2 linked regions of the Mastigocladopsis repens PCC 10914 genome follow. The protein of the gene in region 2 interacts with the protein of the main gene of each other region in a pairwise test. Links are inferred from orthologs where the notes say so. Each region holds a gene or a part of one and is shown on either strand. Other genes may lie near its edges.

Region 1 (11,659 bases), 190 kb from region 2 along the record:
CGATAAAGGTGCTGTGGCAACTATTATCGGTGCTGCTTACCGTCAGATTTTCGAGCGCGATATTGCACCATACGTTGCCCAGAATGAATTCACCGCACTACAAAGCAGGCTGGGTAATGGCGAAATCACTGTGAAGGAATTCATCGAAAGCTTGGGTTATTCTAACCTATACCAGAAAGAATTCTACACACCTTACCCCAACACTAAGGTTATCGAATTAGGAACCAAGCACTTCTTGGGTCGTGCGCCGATTGACCAAGCGGAGATTCGGAAGTATAATCAAATACTTGCAAGTCAGGGACTTCGCGCCTTTATTCAGACAATGGTCAGTAGCGCTGAGTATCTCCAAGCGTTTGGTGAAGATACGGTGCCTTATAACCGCTTCCCAACCTTGCCAGCGGCGAACTTCCCGAATACTGAGAAGTTGTACAACCAGCTGACCAAGCAAAGTAAGGAAGTGGTCGTACCCAGCTTTGAGCCAGTGCAAGCGCGGATGGATTCTGCCAAGATGCCGATTTTGGCGAAGGCGATCGCAGACATGGCAGCAAAGGCTCGTGAAATGGACAAGAGCAAGCCGCTGTTTATAGAACTGGGTCGTTCCTTCAACGATGGTCGTGGACAGTCGGTTGAAGTGGGTGTGGGTACAAACCGCCGCAAACCCGCACGCATTTACCGCATGACGGTAGGCGCAAACCAAGCAGAAATGCAACAGGTGATAAACGCCATTTACTGTCAGGTGCTGGATGTGTTTAGTGGTCAAGTTCCTGACTACTTCCGTCGTACTGACTTGGATAGCCGATTGCGGAATGGCGAAATTTCTGTGCGGGAATTTGTCCGTGAACTGGCTAGCTCAGAAATCTATCGCAAGCGCTTCTACACGCCCTATCCCAACACCAAGGTGATTGAGTTCCTCTTCCGTCACCTGTTGGGACGCGCACCAGCCACCCAAGCGGAAATTCGCTCCTACAACAAATTGCTGGCAGATAGCGGTTTAAGAGCCGCTGTAGAGGCGATCGTAGATAGCCCAGAGTATGCTCGGTACTTTGGTGAGGATGTGGTGCCTTATGGTCGCTTCCCATCCCTACCAGCAGGTAACTACCTCGGTAGCGTGAAGGCGGCGGCTGACTTGGTGAAGCAGTCCTGGTCTAGCTTATCTCCTGCTGTGATTACGGGACGGTCTAGCCTGCGTTAAAGCTAGGAAAAGGGGACAAGGAGGACAAGGGGGAATTTGCACCCGTGTCTTCCCCTACTCCCCTATCTTCCCTTGCTTTAATAACCCGCAAACTTTCTTAACATTGCTTTCAGGATGTGGGCATGACACTAAACATGAAAAGCAATGTTACAAAGTGTTAAGAGCAGTCATATTTGCTCAACAGAATGCCCGAAAATAATTCCGGAAGGTAGTTGAGTTTAGAAGCTTGTGTACTAGTCATTACTCAAGCAGACTCGGAATGTACTAAATGCAGCAGCCCCAAAGCTGTTGTGTCTAAAAAAACGAGAAAACAGAGCTACCGTTAACCAATAAATTCGCACCAGTTTAACATTCTGGTTTCATTAGTACTGGAGGACTCCATTAATGAGTATCGTCACGAAAGCCATCGTGAATGCTGATGCAGAAGCTCGTTATCTTAGCCCCGGCGAATTGGATCGGATCAAGGGCTTTGTTACCAGTGGTGAGCGTCGTCTCCGCATTGCTCAAGTTTTAACTGACAACCGCGAGCGTATCGTTAAGCAAGCTGGTGACCAACTGTTCCAAAAGCGCCCTGATGTTGTTTCTCCTGGTGGTAACGCTTACGGTCAAGAAATGACCGCTACCTGCTTGCGTGACCTGGATTACTACCTGCGCCTCATCACCTACGGAGTTGTCTCTGGTGATGTCACCCCCATCGAAGAAATCGGCGTTGTCGGCGTCCGTGAAATGTACAGGTCTCTCGGTACTCCTATCGATGGTGTAGCTTCTGGCATCAACGCTATGAAGAACGTTGCTGCATCACTGTTGTCTGCTGAAGACGCTGGTGAAGCAGGCGCTTACTTCGACTACCTAGTCGGTGCGATGCAATAAGATAAACCTGTTTCCCTGCTGAAACAGAAGTGTTGCAATACGGTTGGAAATAAGGAAATAACAACATGCAAGACGCAATTACCGCTGTTATTAACTCTTCGGACGTTCAAGGTAAGTACTTGGACACTGGTGCTCTAGAAAAGCTCAAGAGCTACTTCTCAACTGGCGAACTGCGCGTACGTGCTGCGACCAGCATCGCTGCTAACGCCGCTGCAATTGTAAAAGAAGCTGTGGCTAAGTCCCTGCTGTACTCTGACATCACCCGTCCCGGCGGTAACATGTACACCACCCGTCGCTATGCTGCTTGCATCCGCGACTTAGATTACTACCTCCGCTATTCCACCTACGCTATGTTGGCTGGCGATCCATCCATCCTGGATGAGCGCGTACTAAATGGTTTGAAAGAAACCTACAACTCCTTAGGTGTACCCATCGGTGCTACCGTGCAAGCTATCCAAGCTATGAAGGAAGTTACCGCTAGCTTGGTAGGTCCTGATGCTGGTAAGGAAATGGGTGTTTACTTCGACTATATTTCCTCTGGCTTGAGCTAAGAGCTAGGTTGCACTTAATCATTTAAGTGCGGCTCCCTTAAGGTCTGGAAATCAATCGTGAGTGCTAGAACGTTTAATCGCTTATCTTGCTAAAGATGATGTGTGATGAGTGTTAAGGGTCTAGTATTGATGCTTGATTTCCAGCCTTTGAATGATTAGATAAAAATATGCACTCACAATTTTGAAATAAAAAAGTTTTCACATCACTATAGGAGATTTAACATCATGCGGATGTTTAAGGTTACTGCTTGTGTTCCTAGCCAAACTCGGATTCGTACCCAGCGTGAACTGCAAAACACTTTCTTCACCAAGCTCGTTCCCTACGAAAACTGGTTCCGCGAACAGCAGCGGATTCAAAAAATGGGCGGCAGAATTGTTAAGGTAGAGTTGGCAACTGGTAAGCAGGGAGCCAACACTGGGTTGCTGTAATTCTTCTAGACCTAATATAGACCTAATTCAAATTGTAGGGAGTTGTAAAGAGGTCAAGTGACCTCTTTTTTGTGGCATCAAAAAAGAAAACCCCATTTGCAAGATGGGGTAAAGTCATGTAGTTATAAAGCCATGTGGAATACATGTGGAATGTGTGGAAAGCCTTTATACTCCCTCTACACAATTAAGGTCTTTAGAGAGACTGATACAGAAGGTTTTGGACATTTTTGAAGTAAAGGTCAGGTTGATTATCACTGAGGTCGCTTTGGCATATTTTGCTGAGATTGCTCAATTTGTTCGCGCTGCTCATCAGTTAAAACCGATTTCACTTCTTCTTGAGACGACTGCACAATCTCTTGAATTTTTTCTTTCTGATCGTCGCTCAGATTCAGTTGGGCAAAAGGATCATTGCCCCCTCCTGCCTGAGTAGGAGCACCTGGTCCACCAAACCCACCCTGTGTTCCACCTCTACGGTTTCTCATTGCAGCTGTCTTTTCTTCTAATTCTTGTCGTTGTTCTGATGTGAGAACATCATCAATTTTTTCGCGGGTTTCTTTGTTAATCTCCTCTAACCGCTCTTTTTGGTCATCACTCAGGTTTATATTTGGACGTTGACCGGGTGCTCCTTGTTGTGGAAACCTCTGCGCCTGCAAAACTTGATTTGGCGCACTGGGTAAAGCTTGTACGCCTAAGGGAACAGCCACAAAAGCAAGCCCAATGACTGAAGACAACATCATCATAAGTTTGAGTTTCATTGTGACCTCGTTACCAATTTATTGAGTTCAACATCACAATCATAGGAATTTACATTCTTTTTGAGCATGGGGTAAAAGTACCAAATCTAACGTCCTGGTCATAGATTAAAAGTACTAAATCCAACCATGACTTTTCTCCTATGTCACTTCTAAGTAATTTTGCTGAGGGTCTTGGCATTTGTTGTGTCCTATACAGTAGACCTTGGCGTTTCATCAAGTCGTCATATATCAGTATCGGCTCAATAAACAGGGGTAGTCGAGAAAAATAAAAAAATGAGCGAGGAACACATAGCGTCGTAGAATATGACAGATGACGCAAAAGCAATCGAGTGAAAAGTTAGTAGAGACTTTAGTGCAAACCATCAACCCGAAGGAAATTGCAGAGGAGTCCTTGCGTCAAACAGTAGAGATACTACTGAACCTGATAGAGCAATTACATACAGAAGTAAAAGAGTTACGAGAAGAAAACCAACGCTTAAGAGACGAAAACAACCGCCTCAAGGGAGAACAGGGTCAGCCAGACATCAAAGCCAAAAAACCGAGAGGGTTCTCAAACAACCACTCATCAGAAGAAGAACGAAAGACTCTGAAAAACCACTCCAAGGGCAGCAAAAATGCTCATCTAAAAATAGACCGAGAAGAAATACTGGAGTATCCCTTAGAATGACTGCCAGCAGATGCACAATTCAAAGGTTACGAGGAAGTAATCGTTCAAGACATCACCCTGGCAGCCGATAACGTATTATTCCGTAAACAGAAATACTATTCGCCGTCTGAAGGAAAAACTTATCTGGCAGAACTACCACTAGGTTACTCTGGAGAATTTGGCCCGGGAATAAAAGCCTTGGTGATTAGTTTGTACTATGGAGGCAATATGACCCAAGGCAAACTGTTAGAGTTTTTAGAGGATATTGGCATCTCCATGTCAGCAGGGCATTTGTCCAACCTGTTGATCAAAAACCACCCTTGTTTTGAAAGCGAGAAAAGTGAAATCTATGAAGCTGGGCTAGCTAGCAGTCCCTGGCAGCAGTTTGACCAGACTGGTGCCCGTGTTGCTGGAGTCAACTATACCACCAATGTAGTGTGTAACCCTTTGTATACGGTCTACTTTACAACTCCCAACAAAGACAGATTAACTGTACTGAAGGGATTACAAACCAAATTATTGAGCCGATACGAATTCGCGGCTACTGCCGGGTTCTTGCGATCGCCTAACCAATCTCGAAACTTAGTAATATAGTTTTTGACCTGATGAGCGGAATCATGCTTTACGCACTGGTCTTCAAGCCTACTAATGAGCCAGTGGGAGCGTACATACACCGCGCCATAGGTCTTCTGCTTAAACGCTGATTAACCGCTTAATCGGCAATTGTGTGTAAGCTGTAGTCAAAGCTTCTCCAGGACGTTTCCAAGTGTAAAAGTCATCTCTTGTTTGAATGCTACTTGGTATCATTAACGTCAACTCGAACGATTAGACCTTAATTTTATTCATCGTGAATCTACGCCGCTTGATTCCATTATTTGACAACTCCGTATCTAGCTGGGCATTAGAGGCGCGTTTATTGCGCTGGTTAACAATGGTTTGGCTGTTTGTCGGGGTAGTCATGCTATTTTCGGCATCCTATGCTGTAGCTGATGTCCGTCACCATGATGGGCTGTACTACTTTAAGCGTCAAATCCTATGGGTGCTAGTAGGTTTAATAGTATTCAATATTGTTGTTCATTTGCCCTTGCGTAGGATTTTGGGGTTATCCAATTGGTTTATCTTCCTGCTGCTGGGATTAATTTTCGTCACCATGGTTCCAGGAGTGGGAAAGACAGAACTTGGTGCGGCTCGCAGGCTCGTCGGACCAGTTCCGATTCAACCTTCCGAGTTAATTAAGCCCTTTTTAGTGCTGCAAAGTGCTCAACTTTTTGGTCAGTGGGATAGACTGAGTTGGCGCGTTCGCTTCACCTGGCTCGGTATTTTCGGTTTTGTCATTCTAGGGATTTTGGCACAGCCCAACTTGAGTACTGCTTCACTTTGCGGCATAACGATTTGGCTGATTGCCCTAGCAGCTGGATTGCCTTACAAGTACCTAGGAGGAACAGCTGTTGGTGGAGTATTTTTAGCTATACTCAGTGTTACCTTTAGAGAGTATCAGCGCAAACGGGTGATGTCGTTCCTCAATCCTTGGGCTGATGCGAGTGGGGATGGTTACCAGTTGGTGCAAAGCCTACTGGCAGTGGGTTCTGGTAACACATGGGGTGCTGGGTTTGGGCTTTCTCAACAAAAGCAGTTTTATTTACCAATTCAGGACACTGACTTTATTTTTGCAGTGTTTGCTGAGGAGTTTGGTTTCGTTGGTAGTATGGTGCTGTTGTTACTGCTTGCTTTATACGCCACCCTAGGATTAGTTGTAGCCCTCAAGGCAAAGCATCCAGTATATCGACTCGTGGGGATTGGCGTGACAATTTTGATGGTGGGACAATCATTACTCCATATTGGAGTTACGACTGGAGCTTTGCCTACTACTGGTTTGCCTTTGCCCATGTTTAGTTATGGTGGGAATTCAATGATTGCTAGTTTGCTAGCAGCTGGTTTGCTAATTCGGGTAGCACGCGAGAGTAGTGAAGCTGAAGTAGTACCCTTGCAAGAAGAATCTGAGAAGAGGCGGAAACGGCGGCTTTTTTAGAGAATTGACACTCCCCTGGCTGAACAAATTTCGCTACGCTCATTTGTTCGGAATCTTGGGGATTCTTGGTTCATTGAGACCACTTAGATTAGGTTCCTTGCGTCATCTAACCCAGAGGTGGGACTCTCCCCAAGCGTTAACTTTCCGAGTGCCCCTCGGTAGTTGCATTTTTTGCAAGTCCTGTTTAGATTGAAACAAATCGTTTCAGAATTCTGATTCGTCTAGCTCCTATGAATCTTTTACCTACTGCTAGGAGGAAACTAGAACAATGCAGTAGAACCGCATAGATTCAATTGTCAAGGAACAGAAAAGCCGTTAGGCAGTTAGGTTTTTATACAGGTTGATTACCGTGCCTGTTATACTTGATTGTACTGACAATTGGCGGGATATGTCAAGAACAAAAAAGCTAGATATCAGAGTATCTGAGTACGAATTCCTTCAACTACAACAAGAAGCGGAAAAACAAGGTTGTTCAATGTCTGACTTGGTTCGGAAATACATTTCTAAACTTCCCAAACCAAACATCACGGTAGGCTAAAGCCTACGTTGTGGTTTTCATCCCCGGGCTGTTCGCGCAGCGTGCCGAAGGCATAGCCACGGGGTTTTCAACCTACCCCTTATAAGGTGTAAAACTGGGTGACGAGGAGGGTGGGTGTGACATCCTCCCACACCAAATCAAAGATTTGGTAGTCAAGTTTCTTCGTACCAGGTCACCAAGAGCAATAGACCGCATAAGTTGATTTTGCTTTTCTCTATAAGATAATAGGTATCAATAAGATATTGCACTGTGCTGAATCGGTGTTTTATACATATCTCAATAAATTTGTCAATATGTAAATTCTCAAACTTTCTCATACTCGCTAATGAGTAATAACACGTGTGTCAAAACAATTTTGCTCTTGGCGGCGAATCCAAGAAAAACTTCTGCGTTACGACTAGATGAAGAGGTACGGGAAATTGATGAGGGATTGCGACGCGCAAACAAGCGGGAGCAGTTTAAATTAGAGCAGAAATGGGCAGTGCGATGCTCCAGAGGAGCCGCCCAAAGGGCGATCGCGCGATTTTTACCGAGCAATCTTGGACACTCAACCCCAGATTGTACACTTGTGCGGACACGGTGCTGGGGAAGATGGCATTGTGTTGGAAGATGACACGGGGCAAATAGCGTTAGTGCAGGCAGATGCGCTCTCCGGTATGTTTAAGCTATTTGCTAGAAAAGGGGTTGAGTGTGTTCTGCTGAACGCTTGTTATTCAGAGGTGCAAGCAGAAGCGATTAGCCAACACATTGAGTATGTGATTGGTATGAATTCGACGATAGGAGATAAGGCTGCGATTAATTTTGCGGTGGCGTTTTACGATGCTTTAGCGGCTGGGGAAGAGGTGGAGTTTGCCTATGATTTGGGTTGTTCTCAGCTTATTGGTTTGAAGGAATACCAAACCCCTGTGCTTAAAAGAAAATCACTCAATAGTCCCGTTGCACAGAAGACAACGCGCCAACGCATCTTTATCAGTTATAAGCGTGATGTTGAGCCAGATCAACCAGTCGCTTTAGAAATTTTTCAAGCGCTGTCGCAACAACACGAAGTCTTTATCGACCAGACGATGTTGGTAGGTACGCGTTGGGCTGAACGCATCGAAGCGGAAATTCGTCAAGCTGATTTTCTCATCGTTTTCCTTTCGGCGCGGTCAGTTCACAGCGAGATGGTTGAGCAAGAAATCCGGATGGCGCATGAGTTTGCACAAGTGCAGGGAGGGCGTCCCGCTATTCTCCCGGTGCGTTTAGCATATCGGCAACCATTCCAGTATCCTTTGAGTGCTTACCTTAACGATATCAACTGGGCTTTTTGGCAAAGTGCGGAGGATACGCCACGGCTGATAGCAGAGTTGACACAAGCTATCTCAGGTGGAGAGTTGCCTTTTGATGCGGCGCAAGCCAAAGCTGCTTTACTTGAGACGAGTGAACCTTCACCCTTACCTCGACCTTTTGCTTCAGCACAGCCAGTGGCGTTGGAAATGCCAGAAGGAACGATGGACACTCAATCTGCGTTTTATGTGGAACGTCCATCGGATGCTATTGCCATCAGGACAATTGCACAGCGGGGAGTTACTATTGCGATTAAAGGACCCAGACAAGTTGGTAAGAGTTCGCTGTTGATTCGCGCAATTGAAGCTGCGGTGAACGCGGGTAAGCGAGTTACTTTTTTGGATTTCCAACTTTTTGACAAAGCCGCCCTGACAGATGCTGAACTTTTCTTTCAGCGGTTTTGCCGCTGGCTGACTTATGAATTGGAAATGGAAGACCGAGTGGAGGAGTATTGGAAGACGCCGCTTGGGAACAGCCAACGTTGCACGCGCTATGTTCAACGCCATATTTTAAAAGAGTTGGGCAAAACGCCTCTTGTTTTGGCGATGGATGAGGTGGATAAGGTTTTTGACGCTGACTTCCGCAATGATTTTTTTGGAATGTTACGGAGTTGGCACAATAGCCGCGCCACAACACCCATATGGAAGCAGCTGGATTTGACGCTGGTCACTTCCACGGAACCTTATCAACTGATTGACGACCTTAACCAATCACCTTTTAATGTTGGGCAGGTGATTGAATTACAAGATTTTACACCAGAACAAGTGACTGACCTCAATCGCCGTCACGGTTCACCCCTCAACTCCAGTCAGGAAAGACAATTGATAGTTTTGTTGGGTGGGCATCCTTATTTGGTGCGTCGGGCGCTTTATTTAGTCGCGAGTCAGCAAACTTCCACGACTGAGTTGTTTGCCAATGCGACTGCTGATAGTGGTCCTTTTGGGGAGCATCTGCGTCGGCATCTCTCGCTGCTACATGATAAAACAGAATTGATCCAAGGACTGCTGCAAATCATTCGTCAGAATACCTGCGACGATAAGCGTATCTTCTGGCGGTTGCGGGGTGCGGGTTTGGTGCGCGAGGAAGGACGGGTAGTTTTGCCACGCTGTCAGCTTTACGCCAACTATTTCCGGGAGAACTTGCGTGAGTAACTCAAGCATCTACACTGTTGGCGGTACTGTGCAAGCCAACCAAAATGGTGTCTACATTCCCCGCAAAGCGGATGAGGAATTGTTGGCGCTGTGTCGAGAAAGGAAGTTTGCTTACATCCTCACCTCACGCCAGATGGGTAAATCTAGTCTGATGGTGCGGACTGCTGAACAACTCGCAGAAGAAGGAATTCAGACGGTTACGATTGATTTGACGCAGGTGGGCGTGCAGGTGACTGCGGAACAATGGTATCTGGGGTTACTTACAATTATTGAAGGAACCTTGATGCTGGATACAGATGTAGTGCAGTGGTGGCAAGAACGCTCTCATCTGGGTTTTACGCAGCGGCTGACTTCATTTTTTCAGGATGTGTTGCTGAAAGAAGTTGCTTCATCTGTCGTGATTTTTGTTGATGAAATTGATACGACTCTTAGCCTAGATTTTACTGACGATTTTTTTGCTGCTATTCGCTATCTCTATGTTGCTCGCGCTTCCAATCTAGAGTATCAGCGTCTTTCCTTTGTTTTGATTGGTGTCGCAACTCCAGGCGATTTGATACGCGATCCTAAGCGTACACCGTTTAATATTGGTCAGCGCGTTGACTTGACTGATTTCACGTTTGAAGAAGCAAAACTTCTGGGTGACGGACTGGGGCTGCATACTGAGGAAGTGCAACAGGTGCTGAGATGGATGCTGGAGTGGACAGGAGGACATCCATATTTATCACAACGGCTTTGTTGCATTGTTAGCCAGGAGAATAAAAAAAGTTGGTCAAAAGCTGATGTTGACAGCTTGGTGAGCAGTACTTTCTTGGGTGCAATGAGCGAGCAAGATAATAACTTGCAGTTCGTGCGTGATATGTTGACTAAACGCGCACCAGATAAAGAAGGTGTTTTGACTGTTTATCGAGAGGTTCGCCGGGGTAAGTCGGTTCTGGATGAGGAACAATCAATAGTCAAGTCTCATCTGAAGCTGTCGGGTGTGGTGCGGCGTGAGCAAAATGTTTTGCAGGTGCGGAATCGAATTTATCGGCAAGTGTTTGATTTAAAGTGGGTGAATCAACATTTGCCGTTGAATTTGCGGGATTTTTGGGAGCGTTACAAGCCATTGTTACCATATCTTGCAATAGCGTTGGTATTTTCTGTTGCAATGAGTGCACTGGCACTTTATGCTAACGAGCAACGTCAAGAAGCAGTCAATCAGCGACAAGAAGCATTACGTCAGCAACAAGAGGCAGAAAAACAACGTAATTCGGCAAAGAAGGAGGCTACAAATGCTCAGAGACAGGAGAAATTAGCTCAACAACGCGCCAAGGAAGCACAGGCAGCTCAAAAGCGAGCAGAAACATCTCAACAAGCAGAAGCAAAACAACGTCAACTGAGTGAACAACGTAGAGTACAGTTAGCTGATGCTCTCACCAAAACCAAAGCTGCTCAACAAGCTGAAAGAAAACAACGTCAACTTGCTGAACAACGTCAATTACAAATAGCTGATGCTCTCACTAAAACCCAAGCTGCTGAAAAATTAGCTGTGCAACGTCAGCAAGAAGCGCAGAAACAGCGAGACATTGCCCAACAACGAGAAAAAGAAGCAAATAACGCAAAAGCAGAAGCAGAGAGACTGGGAGTTAATGCACAAATCCTCGCGCAAAGTCTAACTTCAGAAAACCTGTTTGTCTTATCACATTTAAATTTTGAGGCTTTGCTAGAAGGTTTGAAGTTAGGCAAACGAGTCAAACTTCTGGACAAGGATATAGAACCAGGCAACCGCATGAAAGCAGTTGCTACTCTCCAGCAGGTTGTTTATGAGATAAGTGAACATAACCGACTGGAAGGACATAGCGCTCATGTCAGCAGCGTCGCCTTCAGTCCGGATGGCAAGACGATTGCTTCTGGCAGTCTGGATCGCACGGTACGGTTGTGGAATCTCAAGGGGGAGCAACTCAAAACCCTGACTGGGCATAGCAGCCCTGTCAGCAGCGTCGCATTCAGTCCGGATGGTAAGATGATTGCTACTGGCAGTAGTGACAAGACGGTACGGTTGTGGAATCTTAAGGGAGAGCTACTCAAAACCCTGAGTGGGCATAGCGATGGTGTTCATAGCGTGGCATTCAGTCCGGATGGTAAGACGATTGCTACTGGCAGTTGGGACGCTACAGTACGGTTGTGGAATCT
Region 2 (11,747 bases):
TCGTGCGGGAAGCCACTTATAAGGAGCTTCTCAAGCACCAATGGGGCCTAGATTCTGGTTCCAGTTGGGCATAGAGGTTGATCGCCGCAGTGGGCGACCTCCTTCTCTTGCTCGGTTCCAGGGAGGAAAGGAGCTGGGGATGCCGGGGCGTCAACTACAATGAGCAATCCCGATTAAATAATTCACCATAGACAACTCATTTAACCAAATGAATTGGCTGTATGCTCTATGTCGTTAGAATTGACATTGAGTGTGAGTAACTCTGTGCATTCGCAAAACTGTTGCTTTGTCGCAGAAAGCGTTACACATAGTACCCATGCCTGTTCTTTTAAAACAAGGCTTTACTCATAGAGCAAAGGTAATCTCAGCCATTAGTTTACTCAAATTTTGCTGCTTATATTATTTATATTTACATTTCTTATAACTTTATGAGCAATCACTTACATAATTTTTTAAAAAATTAATATAAATCCATGAGTAACACTGTACAACTTAGAAGGTTAGAAATTATATTCCCTCTAGCCGCAAAGGTCAAATGGGGAATCTGTCTCAAGTGCTTGTATCTTTGCCAAAATTTGAGGCTTAATTTTTTCGTACTCGGTTTTAAGTAAAGTTTTACTAGCATGGGGTTCAGCAGACGATTCCAGCTTATTGCTTATCGAAACCCACTGTTGCAGCCGCTGGCACTGTGCAGAGGCGATACTTGAAAGTAATACATGAACACAGGAAGTTGGTGTCTCTCGAGCGAAGAACAGTATACGGTAGAAACCTGTTTGTCCCAGTAAGCAAGTGATTTCTTGCCCAAAAGTTGTTTTCAGGTCGAGGTAGTATGGCAACCATTTGGCACCATGCCTGCGGTTATAAATGAGAGTCATCCACAGCAGCATGGGGTGAGGAGAAGTAATGAAAAGAAATTGGTTGTAGCGTGTACAAACCAAACGCTTTTGAATTTCTAAATGTGGTAGCATGACCCACAAAGCTGGTAAAACCTGCCCATTGGAACAGAGGGGACTGGGAAAAACAATATCAGCAATGGGTTTATTTGGGGGCCAACAAGCTTGCTTTGCAATTTCATCAACTAATCCAGAGGCTAGTATTACTGCCTTTGTCTTGTGTTCAACGTCTGCCTGTGCTGGAGGAAGGGCAGTAGAAGGCACATCAATGCTGGGCAAAGCTTTGCGTGTGCCATAACGCAGTTCTAGAGATGCCAGGATTTTGAGGATTTCGTCAGTACTTTGGGGTCGTGAGTTTGGTGTCTTGGCTAGACAACTCATAACTAAATTTTCTACCTCTTTCGGTAGTTGTAGATCGGGAGCAACCTCAGCGAAGCAACGCGGTTGTTGATAGTGGTGTACTTTATACCATGCTCCAAAAGAGTGAGTTGGCGCTAGCAGAGGAATTTTACCTGTAAGCATCTCAAACATCATCACTCCCAAACTATAAATATCAGAACGGTTATCTAATTCCTTGCCCTCCATTTGTTCAGGAGAAGAATAAACTAGAGTGCCTAAATAATAGTTAGTGCAATTGCTATCTGACTGTAGTAACTTAGCGATACCAAAATCTAAAACTTTGACTAATTCGCCAAAACTGGGGTCTGGAATGACCAGCATATTGCTCGGTTTAATGTCGCGGTGGATAATCGGGCAGATTTTGCCATCAACTGGGATACCATCATGAGCGCAGTGTAACCCCAAGCAAATTTGACGCACCATGCTCAAAAATCTTGGTAAAGACAGTTGCTGCTTGCGGATGACATCGCTGAGATTTGTTCCTTCCAGGTACTCCATAACGTAGTACGGAGTATTATTCTCGTCTACGCCATAGTCCATGACTCGGACAATGTGGATGCTTTTTTGCCCAAGTAAGGCACAGGTTTTCGCTTCTCGCTCAAAACGCTCCTGCACTCGTATTTTTTGATTTTGGATTGATATAGCAAGAAACTTAACAGCAACAGGTACGCCTCCCAACAAAATGTCCTTAGCACGATAAACCCTACCCATTGCTCCAGCACCAATTATTTGCTGAAGTTCGTAGCGTTTGCTCAGTATTCGACCAATGTTGAGGTCTGACATAGAAAAGTAGTGGGTAGTTGGTAAATGTTTAACACGTCCACAGAGATTTCTGCCTAACAGACAACTTGTTAGTGTTGTGGGTTAGAAATTAATACAACCGTGCGAGATGAGTATAGTCACTGGAAAATTTTGTACTATCGCGTACTTTTGTTCTTATTTAGTTTTCCCAAATTTCAGCAGGGAGATAACGTGGTGGATAGTGGATAAATGTTTTTTACAACTCACAACTACCAACTACCAACTATCAACTATCAACTAACTAAATTGATTGACGTTCTAAACTAGCTTCCATCGTACTGGTTAAAAAATGACCAGTTAAGATACCACTGGTGAGGTAGTAGATGTTATCAGAAATTCGGTGGAGAGTTTCAAAGCCACTACGACGTTGGGAATCGCTCAATCCCCAGTACCGCTGTACAATCGTTTCTGGACCAAGCCAGCCTTCTCCTTCCATTTGTCCCAAGAGATTATGCTGCAGTAGGAAAGCATACTGGCGCTCCCCACGATCTAGACGCCCTTTGTATTGCAAGGCAATTTCCGAGCGAACGCCATCGCTATCTGGAAATATGAGCTTGGTCGCCATAGTGAACCAATTATCCCGATTCCAAGCAATCAAGGTCATACCCTTGACGCTGATTGGCATACTATTACGTTCCAGCCAAGTTCCTTGTAGAGTCCAGCGTCCAGGTTCAATGAGAAAAGAGTGAGCCACCTTGTACGTTCCTTACCTTGCTTGAGTACCGCCTAGACTGCGGCAAATAAGTTAAGTACAGTATAGCCGTTAGCTATTTGGGTAGCTTTCAAGGGCAGGTTGTGCTGAATGAGCCAGGTGAGAACGAGTTTCTACGGCAAATGCTTCTTGGGCAAACACAATTTTTTCTTGAACTCCTAAGAGTTTTGGTAAAGCATCATCAATTGCTTCAAGTCGCCTAATCAGTCCCTCTCGATTGGCAATTTGAATTGAAAGACCCGGACGAGCATTTATCTCCAGTAACAGTGGTCCTCTTTCCTGATCTAGAACAATGTCAACGCCGAGATAGCCAAACTCTGTTTTGTCGCCTAACTTGGTAGCCATCTCCAGAATCGTTTGCCAGTGAGGAATTTGGCGATCGCGCAACAAATGCCCTGTTTCCGGATGGTTCTCAATATAGCGGTTGTTCTGGATACCAGCCAGTGTTGTACCAGTTGCAAGGTCAATTCCAACACCGACCCCACCTCTATGCAAATTAGCTTTACCGTCAGAAGCCCGCGTGGGGAGACGCAACATTGCCATTGCTGGTACACCTCGGTAGACAATTACCCGGATATCGGGGACACCTTGATAGGCAATTTCATCAAAGACCGGATCGAACTGTACAGCATATTCAATGATTGCCTTATCGCTTTGTCCTCCCAGTGAAAACATCGCTTCAACATATTGCGTCCAATTAAGACCGGATAGTTGAAATTGTCTCGTTCTGCAAGGTTCACCTCTTCCTCAATCCAGCGACCTGCAATACAAAATTTCATTCACACCACCGGACGGCGTAAATTACCATTTTGGCCTTCGCGATTCTTGATGCGAACCCACCGCACAACAGGACGCTCGAAAACTGCGTTGTTTCCCTCTCCATTTGTGAATCGGAATTTAATCATTCCGCCGGATTCTAAGTCTTTATCGGGCTTTTCTAAAATTTCGGCATTACATAGACGCTGTTGTCGCACCGGTGTCAAGCTTTACTTTGACCTCTTTCTCAACACCAGGAATCCTTGCTTTCTCTACCCAACCGATGGTCTGAGTCTCTTGTTCTTGCGAGTTAATGGCTTGAGTCTGTTGTAAACTGCATCCTGCTCCAGATAATAAACTAAATAAACAAGACGACAAAAATCTTTTTAGATGCATATGATGTATGCAAACTAAATTTACTTCTCATAGCAAGGTTACCGTTTCCCATAAGACAAGGCTTTATAGCCCATTAGTAAATATACTTAATTAAAGTTGCAACAATAACTATCTGGAGGCAGATTGTCGTTAGTAGTGAGGTTTAAGGACAGGGAAAATGTATCTAATTATGCTTGACAAAAATTTATTTATCTGAATTAAAAAAATTAGGAATCGATGACTCAACTTGCTCGGCTAAACAGACAAAGCCCGCAAGGCAGAGACTGCATAGGCAGCCTTTGTTAGGGTGACACCTGTGAACCGAACCTTTCCCCAAAAGCTGACTTGCTAAGAAACCCGGTTTCAAAGAGAAACCGGGTTTCTTAAGGGAGTAGTTGTGAGAACCTGGCAAGCTCAATTGTCACTACCAGGTCACTTTTCCAAATCAACAAAGGAGTACAGGGAATTGTCAAGAGAAATTGTCAGTGAGCGTGACTAACTTATGCACTCTTGCACTCTCAGAACTCAGCCATCTACTCTGTAGAAATCCCGGAGGTCAACTCAACCAATGTAGTGAGGATCTCTGCAAGAACCTGTTTTGGCTGTTTTAAAACTGCTATTTAGGGGGTCGTAGTTGGGCTGGCAGGAGTGGTGGCAGTTGCGGGAGGGGTCGCTGTGGTACCACCTGCGGGTGGGGTAGCGCCAGTATCTGCTGGTTCAGCAGGTGAAGTAGCAGCACCCCCACCCGCAGGTGTATCGCCGCCGCCACCACCACCTTCGCAAGCTCCGAGAACTGCGGTCAGACCTAGAATTAATGCAAAACCAAGGATTTTTATTTTCATAACTCCTCTTTCACCAATTGCGCCTAGAACAATTTTAGCCTGTTGAATACGATACCCTATTTGTTGCTTTTTTTTAAGTGATTTGAGATTACAGATTCAGGCAAAATGTTTTAGCTTCTTGTAAGGTAACTTAATTATTCAGGGTAGCATCACTAAATTTGCTCGCCAACTGGGATATCATCCCAAAAACTGCAATTTTTTTGGCATACTCTTGTTTGTGGTGGCAATGAGTTGCCATACTTTTTCTTTGAGAAACCGAGTATTTTGGAGATGCGAAGATTGATGCGCCTACCTATCAGAATATATTGATTGGGTGTAGGGTGTTATTTGTGATTATTGTCCGAAAGGCAATGATAACCAGAGCAAAAACAGACAATCATCTAGAATAAAGTATTTTCTATCCCAAAAATTATGACTCTTGCTCGCAAATCAGATGTTTCTGCAACGGGCAGTGGGTTCCGGACAGCAGTTAGAAGTGGCAGAAAACGGCACTCTGCTCACCGACAAAAAGCGTCCCCCCAACCAGAAAATGCCCCACAGACACGGCAGTTTAGTACTCCTGGAGCCTCTCTAAGAGCCTCGTCTACATCAGTAGACTCCGGAAAACAAAGGCATTCGTCAAAAAATTTATCAGTCTCTGCACGGCAGCACTCAACTGAAGCTTCCAGTCCCAAGGCATACACCACAACATCCGTGCCAGAGTTAAGCAAACAAAAAGCGCCAACCGTCCCTGTGATGCCATCTGCTGAATCTGTACCTTCGTGGTTGCTGCGCCTATACGCCTTACATCGTCATTCTTCAATTGTGGCGTTTTTGTTGGTGGCTACAACGCTTGTTGTTTATGGTTGGACAGTATATTCCCAACAACTTTGGAGTCAAGCATACCGCAAGCTGCAAAACTTGCAACGCCATGAGCGCCAATTGATGACAACCAATGAGGTGCTAAAAAACAAAATGGCACAAGAAGCAGAACGTCCATCAGCCAAATTGGTATCTCCAACTCCCTCAAGGATGATGTTTGTGAATCCTGCACCTGTTGAGGCTCACCCTGCACCCAACACAACACCAACAGAAATACAACAGCAAACTCCCAATCCGGTGGGATATTAGTCAAAAGTTAGTGGTGAGCCAGCGCGAATGACGGCTTTCCCGCGCCCTGGCGACTGGCGTTGGCGCAGCCTCTGGGGAGGAGATACCCGAAGGGTTAGTGGTTAGTGGTGAACCAGTAGTGCGGGAGGGAAACCCTCCCGCACTACTGGTGAATCCAAAGGGTTAGTAGAACAACCCTTCGGGTATACCTAAGCCTGAGGCACGCACACGCACTCACGCGAAGCGCTTACACTACTCGCTTTGCAACGCAGTGGCTCACCAACAACTAACAACCAACAACCAACAACCAACACACAATGCAAAAGTTACCAGGCAGAACAAAATTTAGAAAATTTAACTTTCCGAAACCAGCACTGACAAGGCGACAGCACAAGGGTTCGAGACGAGAGTACAACAGCAAACTTGCTGACCATACTCAAGAACAAACATCCAAGACTAAACCCAGACTATTCATTGTTTGGAGCTTTCTCATTGCGGCTGGGGTAGGGTTGGCCGTTAACTTGTACAACTTGCAAATCGTAAGTGGTCCAAAGCTAACCCAAAAGGCGCGAAACCAGCAAATGGTGAATTTGCGACCTTTTATGCCCCGTCGCCCAGTGGTGGATCGCAATAAGGATTTGCTGGCAATTGACCGTCCTGTATATACTTTGTACGCCCATCCCAAACTTTTTGAAAATTCTAATCACCAGATGGCAGAACAGCTCTCGTCAATACTGGATCGAGACGCTACTGAGTTAGAAAAAAAGTTTGAAAGTAGAAAAAGCGGTATTACACTTGCCTCTACCTTACCAGAAGAAATTGCTGATCGCATTTCTTCATTACACCTGAATGGCTTAGAGTTAATTCAAAAATACTCCCGATTCTACCCACAGCAGGATTTGGTTTCAGAAGTGGTGGGCTATGTCAATGTTGACCGTCGCGGTCAGGCTGGTGTGGAGTACAGCCAAGAGAAGTTGCTAGAACGTTCTATGCAGACAATACGGTTAAGCCGAGCAGGTAATGGGGCGCTGATGAGCGATTATGCTCCAGATGGTTTTCTCAGTTCTGATGACCTGCGCCTGCAACTGACTATCGACAGCCGCCTGCAACGAGTTGCCCGCTTTGCTCTTAAGGAACAAATGGAAAAGTACCGGGCAAAGCGGGGGGCAGTCATTGTTATGGATGCGTGGGATGGTTCCCTACTCGCCCTGGTTTCTCATCCCACTTATAACCCAAATGAATACTCTAAAGCCGATATCTCTTTATTTAAAAACTGGACGGTAGCAGACCTGTATGAACCAGGTTCAACTTTCAAACCTTTAAATGTGGCTATTGCCCTAGAAGCTGGCGTTATTAAAGCTGATGATGTGTTCAATGACCCCGGTTACATTCAAGTGGCTGACAGAACAATTAAGAATGCCGAAAACAAACGTTACGGGCGGATAAACATAGCTCAAATTCTGCAACACTCCAGCAACATAGGCATGGTTCAAATCATCCAAAGATTGCAGCCTTCAATCTACTACGGTTGGCTGGAACGCTTAGGGCTAGGACAAAGCGTTGATGATACGGATTTACCTTTCACCGTTAGCAGTCAGCTAAAAAGTCAAGAAGAATTTCTTGCCTCGCCTGTCGAACCAGCAACTACCTCCTTTGGTCAGGGCTTTTCGCTGACACCGTTACAGTTGGTGCAAATGCATGGAGCTTTAGCCAATGGGGGCAAATTGGTCACACCTCACGCAGTCCGGGCGCTGATAGACACCAAAGGGCAAGTCCACTATTCACCCAATCGAGATGCATCGCGCCAAATATTCTCACCCACCACCAGCCAAAAGGTCGTAGAGATGATGGAGAGTGTAGTCGATGAAGGATCAGGAAAAGCATCGCAAATTCTTGGGTATCGCATCGCAGGCAAAACCGGCACAGCCCAAAAAGCCAGTTCCGCTGGTGGTTACATCAGCGGATCTGAAATTACCAGCTTCGTGGGTATCTTACCTGTAGAATCCCCTCGTTATGTGGTGTTGGCATTGGTTGATGACCCGAGAGGAGAAAATGCCTATGGCAGTACTGTAGCCGCACCAATTGCTAAGTCAGTCATGGAAGCACTCATTACCATTGAACAGATTCCACCTAGTAAGGTTATCAATCAAGCACCTGCTAGTCCCCAACAGTAAGGAGTAGGGGAAGTAGGGGAGTGGGGGAAGTCAAATTTATCTGTTTATTTCCCTCTACTCCCTCCACTGCCCATCTGCCCCTCTAGACTGAATCTTTCATCATAAACTTAATTTTTCTTTATCACTTGTGGGAGAGGTACTTAAATTTACTTAATGGAAATCTAAATAGTAGAAGTTGAAATAATTTCATGCCTGCCTTTACTAGCCAAGTATTCCATGCACAGCAATTTCGTGATGTCTCCTCTCCCCGAGGTTGAAACAAAGAGTACACAAATAAAAGAAAAAGAAAAAATAGATATAAACTATGCGCGTGTTGAGCAGCAATTTATAGAACTGCTCGCAACAAATAATTTGGACAAAAAACTAGATGCAGAACCTGCGTTAAAGAGCGAGTTTGAAAGCTCACTCTCTGTAGCAATTCGTGCAGCTTATCAAAATGGTGCTGGTGATGATGTAGCTCACTGCTTTCTCCAGCGCATACTTTATCGTATCAATCGGTTAAATTTGTTTTGGTACGACGACCTCCGCCACTACATCAACGAGCGTTCTCCTTACTTGCATAAGGTGCGCGACCAAATTGAGACAGCTTGCCAAGAGTGGGAACTCGCACAAATTGATGTGGCTGCATTGCAACAATTAGATGTTAAGCAAGCTCTCATTGAGCGCTGTGCTGACGATTTAGATCCGCCTTTGTCGCAAGACAGCCGCTACATCCGTGAGGAAATGAGTGAGGCTGGCTACCGTCACTTGCTGGCTATTGGCTCATTTGACGGTTTAGTTGAAGGTAGTCGCCTTTCCCGCATTTTGGGTGGTGCTGCTAATCAAGTACAGTGTACTCTGGTGCGAGTCCTGCTGGAAGAGTACGGCAACGGACGTTTTTCTCGTAAACACTCTACATTTTTTGCCCAAATGCTGGCTGAATTTGGGATGAACACCGAACCAGAGGGATACTTCGATCTAGTTCCTTGGGAGGTGCTGGCTTGCGCTAATCATAATTTCCTCCTCACCGAGTGCAAGCGTCATTTTCTGCGTTACAGTGGAGGGCTGACTTATTTTGAGGTGGCGGGACCTGCAGCTTACAGAAACTATCTTGCGGCGGCGCAACGACTGGGACTATCGGACGCAGCGATGGGTTATTGGGAATTGCACATTCGGGAAGATGAACGCCACGGACGTTGGATGTTGGATGATGTGGCTTTGCCTTTGACCCAAATGTACCCTGATGATGCATGGCAATTGGTGCTGGGATACGACCAAGAAAAGCTCACAGGTGATCGCGCTGCCAAAGCTGTTGTGCGCTCTATACGCGTCGCAGAGCAAGCCATATTGAGTGAGTCATAATGTAAAGCGCTTGGTTTTGCTTTTTTAATTGCTTCATCTACCAACTTATTCCTTTGGTAACAGGTTGTTTACTAAAGGAACATTTTTTCATTGCCTTTTTAGAGATAGCTGATAGGGTGGGCATCACCTGCCTAAAGTTCAACCAATGGAATTTCTGGATAACTCAAATGAAGAACATCTTTTTTTGCCCTGAAGAATCCAATTTTTACTCAAACTGCTTGGACAATTTTGTTTTGAGCAATTGTCAACAATCTGAGTGTATCGTTGAGTTTGGCTCAGGAGATGGGAAACCTGTTATTAATTCATTATTGAAAAACAGGTTTGATGGTGTGATACATGGATTTGAATTAAATACTTCTGCCTGGAAAGTTGCTAATTTAACAATCGACGAATATAATCTCGGACAAAAATATATAATCCATAATTCATGTTTGTTTGAATCTTCTCAAACAGAAGCTGAGTATCTAGTTGCTAATCCTCCGTATCTTCCCGCACCAGATAAAGATATTTGTATGCCACTCTTATTTGGTGGCACAGATGGAGCAACAATTACCAACGAACTCTTATCATTAGGTTATGAGAATGTACTCCTTTTAGTCTCTAGCTTTTCTAATCCAGAAAGTACAATTCATCATGCTAGAGCGAACGGTTACAGGGTGACAAATTTTATAGTTTTACCTTTAAAATTTGGATACTATAGCTCTGAGCTAAAAGTTAAAAATCACATAGAGGAATTACGAAAAAATAAAATGGCATTCTATTCTGGTGATTATTACTTTTTAGCTGGGGTTTTATTTCAAAAGTCCCAGGAATCTGGAGCAGATTTATCTAACGAGTTAGCTCAAGTTATGACAACTTTGTAATATAGGCGAATAGAACCACACTCACAAACCCGGTTTCTTATAGAAACTGGGTTTCTCAAATTGAAAACAATGTCAAACTTTTTCTCTTAATTTCCTGATATAGCAATCCTAAATCATAAGCCCTACGTACACCGCACTCGGGTATGCCTGCGGCACGGTACGCGAACGTGAACAATAAATGATGGAGTAGGGTAGGCAGCATTGCCGACCCTACGCGCTGGATTGTTTGCTTGGTCAAGGAATCCGCAAAAATTTTCAGAAAAGATTAATACTTTTCTTCAAAAGATTCACAATACCCTTTAGGGTAACGGCTCACCGTTAACTGAACCGTAATGAGGGTGGGGTACTAGATATTCATGCAAGAGGTCTAATGACCGGAGAAATTGACATGAGACGGAAACAACCTCGTCCTCCAAAATCTATCTTAAAGTAGATGTAAAATATTTAAAAGTTTTAAATTAACAAATAAATGTGTTATTTCCTACAATTATTATTATTGAGCACTAAATCCGGAATGAGTAATAATTGGATCTGATTTTTACGAGAAGATTAATGTAACTGCTTTAACATCAAGCTGTAAGCCAGTTCCAATAGCTTTCTCGCTCCCATTGCTGTGCAGGTAGATTGAGTGTCCCTAACTCGCCCTTGAAGCACGACACTACTTGAGAAGAACTACCTGTTGTTGAGTTAACAAGGTGCATCTCAATATTGTTCACTCTATCAAACCAGCCTTTGAAGGTTTACCAAAAAAAGATGAACTCACAACCACCCCTGCCTAACAATGAAATAGCTAGGCTCAATGCACTTCACCAGTATCAAATTCTCGACACTCCTGCCGAAAAAGTCTTCGATGACTTCACCTTTTTGGCTACACAAATTTGTCGTACCCCAATTGCGCTTATTAGCCTTATCGATGGGAATCGGCAGTGGTTCAAATCGAAGGTGGGTTTAACAGCGTGTGAAACAAGCCGGGACGTTGCATTCTGCGCCTATAGTATTTTGCAACAAAGACCATTAGTGGTCAGCAATGCGTTAGCAGACTCCAGGTTTGCAACAAACCCTTTGGTCACCTCCGACCCCAATATTCGTTTTTACGCTGGTGCGCCCCTCGTTACACCTGAGGGATTTGCGATTGGAACGCTGTGTGTTATAGACGTAGTGCCCCGAGATTTGAGCCTGGAACAGGTGGAAGCACTACGGGTATTAAGTGACCAGGTGATTGCACAATTTGAGTTGCGGCGTAATGCCGCAACTCTATCACGCGCTATCATTCAACGGCAGCAGGCGGCAGCACAGCTTCGTCGCCAGCAGGATTTTATTGAGGTCTTGTATCGCCAAGGAGAGGAAAAGGCTCAAAGAGGAGACTACCAAGGAGCCATTGCAGACTTTAACCAGTTCCTGCGGCTCAATCCAAACGGTTTCAAGGCTTACTACAACAGAGGGCTTGCCCGTCAAAAGCTAGGAGACTACAAAGGTGCAATGATAGACTTTGATATGTACCT

The links.
Region 1: the proteins of MAS10914_RS0118155 (region 2) and MAS10914_RS0117265 interact in binary tests that used the Escherichia coli proteins (3 or more experiments, as listed by UniProt). The link is inferred for Mastigocladopsis repens PCC 10914 from one-to-one orthologs.

The regions. Positions count from the first base shown.
Region 1 is NZ_JH992901.1:3,385,122-3,396,780, reverse strand. What follows is about bases 4,483-7,381. They hold MAS10914_RS0117265 (FtsW/RodA/SpoVE family cell cycle protein), read left to right. Parts: upstream 4,483-5,290; coding sequence 5,291-6,472; downstream 6,473-7,381. Other genes in these bases: MAS10914_RS35640 (hypothetical protein), read left to right, coding at 7,336-7,381; MAS10914_RS36655 (plasmid mobilization protein), read left to right, coding at 6,861-7,010; MAS10914_RS30435 (hypothetical protein), read left to right, coding at 4,672-5,037. Also shown: MAS10914_RS0117300 (phycobilisome rod-core linker polypeptide), read left to right, coding at 1-1,192; apcA (allophycocyanin subunit alpha), read left to right, coding at 1,577-2,062; apcB (allophycocyanin subunit beta), read left to right, coding at 2,128-2,613; MAS10914_RS0117285 (phycobilisome linker polypeptide), read left to right, coding at 2,839-3,042; MAS10914_RS0117280 (hypothetical protein), read right to left, coding at 3,294-3,797; MAS10914_RS0117275 (hypothetical protein), read left to right, coding at 4,108-4,464; more of MAS10914_RS35640, read left to right, coding at 7,382-7,623; MAS10914_RS31650 (AAA-like domain-containing protein), read left to right, coding at 7,550-9,487; MAS10914_RS0117255 (WD40 domain-containing protein), read left to right, coding at 9,480-11,659.
Region 2 is NZ_JH992901.1:3,580,184-3,591,930, reverse strand. The notes cover bases 5,626-8,612. They hold MAS10914_RS0118155 (peptidoglycan D,D-transpeptidase FtsI family protein), read left to right. Parts: upstream 5,626-6,184; coding sequence 6,185-8,041; downstream 8,042-8,612. Other genes in these bases: MAS10914_RS0118150 (iron-containing redox enzyme family protein), read left to right, coding at 8,258-8,612; MAS10914_RS0118160 (hypothetical protein), read left to right, coding at 5,626-5,888. In the rest of the region: MAS10914_RS0118195 (NblA/ycf18 family protein), read left to right, coding at 1-74; MAS10914_RS0118190 (serine/threonine protein kinase), read right to left, coding at 519-2,075; MAS10914_RS0118185 (hypothetical protein), read right to left, coding at 2,335-2,787; MAS10914_RS30460 (sugar-transfer associated ATP-grasp domain-containing protein), read right to left, coding at 2,857-3,480; MAS10914_RS35670 (hypothetical protein), read right to left, coding at 3,585-3,779; MAS10914_RS0118170 (hypothetical protein), read right to left, coding at 4,557-4,778; more of MAS10914_RS0118160, read left to right, coding at 5,190-5,625; more of MAS10914_RS0118150, read left to right, coding at 8,613-9,382; MAS10914_RS0118145 (class I SAM-dependent methyltransferase), read left to right, coding at 9,550-10,245; MAS10914_RS0118140 (tetratricopeptide repeat protein), read left to right, coding at 10,999-11,747. UniProt on the Escherichia coli protein: Essential cell division protein that catalyzes cross-linking of the peptidoglycan cell wall at the division septum. Required for localization of FtsN.